DNA from 2 places in the Leptospira mayottensis 200901116 genome. Region 1 is predicted to be linked to the other one. Evidence: riboswitches for the same ligand, from Rfam matches in the RefSeq annotation. Region 1 holds a riboswitch; the other holds the start of a gene.
The links. A riboswitch is a leader RNA that binds a small molecule or an ion and turns the genes downstream of it on or off. The one in region 1 is predicted to bind cobalamin.

Region 1 (3,151 bases):
AATCCTATATTGTTTGGAAACGTTTGCTTGAAATTGAATATCCCAAGTTTCCTTTTCGAACAACTTCCATACAAAACCGAATTTAGGATTTGTAAATGTGGTTTTTTTCCGATCTCCCGCCAAGGGATCCTGTCTTCTATACCAAGGTTCCTCCGAAGGGAAACGATCCTTATAATGATCCCAAGTCACAGAAGGAACCAAAAGAACTTTTGCATTCCAAAGGCGAACTTCGTCTTCCAAACGAAAGGAAGAATACATTCTTTCTTTTAGAGGTTCCACTCTTTCGATAATATTGGAAGGAGTCAGCCTATTACGATCAAAGGATTCTTTTTCTAAAGAAGCAAACACTCTTAAGATCTGATAATAATCCGTTAGATATAACGTCGGCATAATTTGAACCCCCGCCTGTCGGATTTCCGCTCTGGAATTCGGGGTTCCTTTGGAGAATTCGGAGCCGGGATCGAAAAGATCGTCCTTGGCCGCGGTATAAAAGCTTCTAGACTCAAGACGAAAAGAATCCACGAATAAACCTTTCGTATCCGTGGCAAAAGAACCCGTGTATCGACCGTATTTTCTATGAACCCGATTCGTCTGATTCGATCCCGGCCCAGGAAGGCCGTGAATTCTATGATTGAAGTCGTTTAATAATTTTAATTCTGTTTTGCCGATTTGATACTTGAGCGTACCAAAAAGTGCCGCTCTTTCGAACGCCGAATTCCTTCTTCGATCAATAGTGTCGTCTAACGTGTTTAAAACTACGGTCCCGTGATCGTTTTTAAAAGAAAAGTTCTGATCCGATTTTTCGCCGAGCGCCAAAAAACTCGCTCCGATCCCGTTGTAAGTTCCGGTATGAGAAATGCTAGCCTTACCCGTGTTAAAGGAACCGCCCCCTAGATTGACTCTCGTTCTGGGTTTTCCGGAATCTTTTCTTGTAACGAGGTTGACTGAACCCCCGATCGCAGAACCGGAAAAGCCGATCGGATTTCCGGATCGATAGACTTCCACACTTTCTAAACTGTCGAAAGGAAGATCAGCAAGATTGACTTCCCCACCTTGGGAATTATTTAACGGAATTCCATCCAAATAGATCCTGGATTGATTTGGATTTGTGCCTCGGATGGAAAGTGTGGAATAAGAACCAAGCCCTCCAAAAGATCTGACCCTCAGCCCGGCCTCTCTTTCTAAAACCTCAGGCAAGGACGTATAACGCACGGACGTTTCATCCAGTTTGATCGCGGATTGAAATCCGCTCGGGTTGGAACGAAAGTTTTGGGAACCGGAATCGGGAACCTTTCCAATCACCTGAACAGTTTCCGTTTTTTGAGCAGTCGTGGAATTCAAATTATCCTGAGCGGCAATCCCGGAAACAAAAATAGAAAAAAATAGGATTATAGAATATTCTAAAATTAAAATGTAATTAAATAATCTCATTTCTTGCCCGATTAAAAACGCCGGGAAAGAAAAACCGGAAAATCCGAGCGGAAGAAGGCCTATTTTTCAAACCCGACTTTACTCCCGAAAGTCCCGTCAGTTTGTTCGGCTTGTTAGGTCTTCTGGCTCTCGCCGATTTCGTATCCTTCCCGCATTTAAGCAGTGGCATTTTTGCGAAATTTTGGTTGGCGATTACAGCTGCGGGTTCAGCTCCGGACTACAACCGGATTCCCTTCCTCTTTAGGAGGACAAACAAGTTTGTATTCCAAGATTTCTAAGCATAACCCGACGAGCAAGAGAATTCTGCTGCAAAAGAAGGAAAGATTAGTTCTGCAAGGCCTAAATCAATCGGTCATTTTACGGATAAAACTCGCTCTTGTTCAATTCCAGATTTGGCACTTCGAATAAGGAGCTTACGAATCCTTTTTTGAATTCGGAGTTTGAAACAGAATTGGAAACTATACGCTTGCTACTGCAATACGCAACAATCAAAGAATTCAGGAGAAAACTCGATCAGAGATTATAAACGTTATGCATGATAGATTCGCAATGGATAAGAGCCGCCGCCAAACGATCGATTTTTTCAAACGATAAAACTTTGAACGTGAAGATGTTTAACCTTCCACCGCAACTACAGTTCCCCTCTGCGTCGTAACAACTTCCCATCTATGTCGTATTCCAGCAGAAGATTCCGAATTCTTTCCTTCTCTTGAAGTGAAAAATTATTTCCTTTCAAAACCAAACGCCACAAGTTCTTCAGTTGTCCAATTTCTTTGGGAAGAGTTGTAAGTTGATTATTGCTTAAATCTAAACTTCTCAGCTTTTGAAGTTGTCCAATTTCTTTAGGAATAGTCGTAAGCTGATTCCCGCTTAAATTCAATTCTTCCAGCTCTGAAAGGTTTCCAACTTCATTAGGAAGAATTGTAATTTGATTTTCATTCAAATACAGCTTTTGCAGATTCTTGAATCGCCCAATCTCCATTGGAATAGTTGTAAGCTGATTATTATATAACTCTAAACTTCTTAAATTCTTAAGTTGTCCGATCTCATTCGGAAGAGTTGTAAGCTGATTATTATATAACTCTAAACTTCTTAGATTCTTAAGCTGTCCGATCTCATTCGGAAGAGTTGTAAGTCCGTTATATGCTAAATCTAAACTTTCCAGATTCTTAAGTTGTTCAATCTCTTTTGGAAGGGCTGCAAGTTGATTACTACTTAAACCTAACTTTTCCAAATTCTTAAGTTGTCCGATCTCGTTAGGAAGAATTGTCAATTTATTTCTATTTAAATCTAATTCTCTCAAATTTTGAAGTTGCCCGATTTGTCTCGGAAGAATTTTGATTCCTTGATCGTCCAAATTCAGAATACGAACATCCGAAGGATTTTGGAAAGCCTCTACCAAATTTGTGTATGTTTTCACTTCCGTCGTTTGTTCTTGCGTTTCTACTTCGTTGAAAAAAAAGATAAAAATCAAAAGGAGCATTTCGACTCTATGAAAACGAGTCGGTATTGTAAAAAAGCTCATGAGACGGATTTTCCAAATCAAATTTGATTGAATGAACAAGGAAAGAACGAGTATCGTTTCAGCGCAATTTTTTTCAATGAGAAAAGTAATTTTGCAATACTTTAAGAGGCCGGTACAGATCTTCGGCCATGAGAAGCCGGCATGACAGTGGATGTCCGTATTCTTCGAATTTTATGGATTGGGGTACTCGTATAT
Region 2 (3,151 bases), on a different replicon from region 1:
ATAAAAGAAATATAAAAATAGTAAAACCGGTTTTGGAATGGGAGCGATGTCCGATCTGTATTTTGCATAACAAGCAGAATAGAGTTCTATAAAAGTCTGGATTTCTTCCGGTTTGTGCTCTTTACGGACCAGACCAGGATGTTCTTTAAATGTATGTACCCTTTTTTGAATCTCAGCCGCGGTAGAAGGACTCATACCACCGTAGTTTAAAATTTGTACAAGACTTCCTTGAAATTCGTCGGGCAGGACGACATCTTCCTGAATTCCTCCAATGCCTCCCATTTGAATTCCGCCCCAAGTTCTCGTTTTTTCCGGATCTTTTTCGGGAACAGTTTCTACTTGAATACCCATATCGTTCCCTTTCAGACTAAAAATCTTCGCGTCGAAACGCATCCATTCCTTATCATCGCCTGAATACAAAACGTGAAGCTTATCTCCCACCGAAACCGGAAACGCATTGTAGAGTTTTTTTGTGAATACTTTCGTACGGAGCGACTTCTGAACGAAGTCGGGCCCCGGTGGGTTAGAATACAAAAAACCGGGAAAGGCTTCTTCTCCATCGGTTAAAAATACGACGGGGGTGATTTTTTTAGGATGAGGACCGAGATCACGAACAAGATGTTGCAGCCTTTTGAATATGATCGTGTCTCTCCAGGCAGGAAGTTCCCCTTGATGAGCAAGATAAAGTGCAAATTCCGGAAGAAAAATCTCCTGAAACCAAGATTGTGACTCCGCAATTTTTTGAAGTATGGAAACCGAGGTGTGATCCAAAAAGGAATGTATCTGAATCACGTCCCTTCCGTTCATGTATGTGAGAGGTAACTTTTTAAGAATCTTAGCTCGAAGCGCAGCCCGATTTTCGATCGATTTCCGAAAACGTCTCTCCAGATAATATCCGACGACCAATAGAAGAGCCACAAAGATAGTTCCATTGATGACAGGAATCCAAGAAAATTCCGGCCAGACAAGAATTGGGCGTGCTTGGCCTAACAAAAACATGCGAAATGTATAAGTTTCTTTCTTTTGAGGTCAAGCAGGATTCTCCGAAACGATTTTAACTTTAAGAATCCTGCAATTTTAATTCCGAAACTTCCCTATCTTAGATTGGATAGACTCCGATTTAGCTCGAAAAAGTTGGCGTGTTCTACTTAGAATACAAGTTCTGCCTGAGAAAACTAGAAAAACCTTTTGATTCTGTTTGAAAACAAGTTCGGCACCGCCTAAGTAATTCTTAAATTCAAAGTACTCTATTTCAAATTGTAAAAATTTTACGAAGGTATACGAAAGAAAAAATCGATTTCAAATCCCAGTTAATATTAATTTCGATAGGAATCCGAGGATTCCGTATTCGAATTAAAAATTATTCTTTTCAAAAGAATCAATAAGAATATTGCTGGATTTATAACCTATTTTCACGGGATTCATCGACGTTTCACGTCGGTGGGAAGACGGTTAGAATCCGTCACGGTATCCGCCGCTGTAAGAGGGACGAAAGGCACAGGAAGAAGCCACTGGGATTAAACCTGGGAAGGCATGCTGAGTAGGAAAATCTCAAAGTCAGAATACGATCTCAAGAAAATCTTGAAGATACGTTTAAACCTCGGAAGCAAGGTAAACGTAACTTAAATAAAAAATAATATAAGATGTGTTAGATTCTAATAGGGTATTATGCATTCGTTTACTGTTTGGTTTTAGGTTCACTTTGAAAGGGGAGTATTGCGTTGTGTGCCGTTTCTACGTCCGCAGGTAATAAGGAAATAAGTAGAAACGTTCTTGGAATTTTCATCGTCGGAACCACAGGCATCGTCAAGCCATTTTCCACAGCTGCATTTAAAGCGAGCGTTATCCAAGCGATTCGTATGGCGAGAGAATACGAAGTTGATACCGTCATCCTCACGACGGGCGGGAAATCCGAAAAGTTCGCTATGAATCTATTCCCGAATCTGAAAGAACTTTCCTTTATTCAAGTCGGAGATTTTATCGGGACAGGAATTAAAATCTCTGTTAAAGAATCCATACGTCATGTGATCATCGTTGGTATGATCAGAAAGTTATCCAAGATGGCCGACGGCGTAATGATGACTCATAGAGGTGGTTCTTCCGTAAACACTAAAATGTTATCCGATATCGCGAGATCCGTGGGAATCTCTGAACCAATTGCGATCGACATCCAAAACGCAAATACCGCAAGACATGCATTAGAAATTTGCAGACAAAACGCATATTCTAGAAAAACGGATAACGTATACGTAATCCCCGGGAAGGCTCCCGAGGTTTTGGAAGTTCTTCCCGGCCCAGACTGCATTTTTGTTGGAGGCTCCAAAGGGAACCTCTATGACATTATTCGAATTTCCTTAAATAGAATTGCTTCTTTGGGAAGTTTAGTTATAGACGCAGTCACTCTGGATAACGTCACGGAGGCCTATCACAGTTTCAAAAAGTTAACCCTTGTTCCCGAAGTTACGCTTCTAAACATTTCCAGAGGGCAACCTCTTACAAATTATCTTAAATACGAAGCTTTGAATCCAATTCATATTTTTAAAATCATAAAACCGGACGGATTTTTCGCATGATTGTCCGCAAATATGGAAAACTCTACGGAGTCGAGTTTGGTCCAGGAGCCACTGACTTGATCACTCTCAGAGCGGTGCATGTTTTGAATTCGGTCTCAGTCCTAGCCATTCCTAAAAGTAGTGAACATCTGGAACCTTTCGCATGGAGGGTTTGTTCTCCGATTGTAAGAGAAAATTCTACCCAAGAAAAATTGTTTCTTCATTTTCCTATGACGAAAGATCCGAAGATTCTCATTCCCACTTGGGATAAAGCCTTTTCAGAAATTGGGAAACGTTTAAAAAAGAAACATAACGTTGCCTTCATCACCCAAGACGACCCTTCCGTCTACAGCTCCTGGAATTATCTTTTAGAAGAAGCAAACGATCGTTGGCCCGGGATCGAAGTGGAAATCGTTCCAGCAGTTTCGTCCATCACTGCAATTCCCGCTACTCTTAAAACCCCTTTCGCAGATGGAAGAGAACGTTTCTGCGTGATCCCCGGAACTTCCGGATTGGAAGACCTTCCTGAACTCATACGACATTTCGATACGGTCGTTCTTACAAAAGTAGGTCGAGTTATTCTGAGACTTGTCTATATA

Region 2: it holds a riboswitch for cobalamin, as region 1 does, so the genes downstream of both, LEP1GSC190_RS18545 (cobalt-precorrin-5B (C(1))-methyltransferase) here and LEP1GSC190_RS04730 (TonB-dependent receptor plug domain-containing protein) in region 1, are expected to answer to the same signal.

What each region holds. Positions count from the first base shown of each region.
Region 1 is NZ_CP024871.1:1,052,396-1,055,546, reverse strand. Features, by position in the region: gene LEP1GSC190_RS04730 (TonB-dependent receptor plug domain-containing protein) at 1-1,431, opposite strand, end outside; cobalamin riboswitch at 1,527-1,694, opposite strand; gene LEP1GSC190_RS04725 (leucine-rich repeat domain-containing protein) at 2,063-2,956, opposite strand.
Region 2 is NZ_CP024872.1:212,926-216,076, forward strand. Features, by position in the region: gene LEP1GSC190_RS18540 (hypothetical protein) at 1-999, opposite strand, end outside; cobalamin riboswitch at 1,402-1,586, shown strand; partial or broken gene LEP1GSC190_RS18545 (cobalt-precorrin-5B (C(1))-methyltransferase) at 1,776-2,573, shown strand; partial or broken gene cobI (precorrin-2 C(20)-methyltransferase) at 2,570-3,151, shown strand, end outside.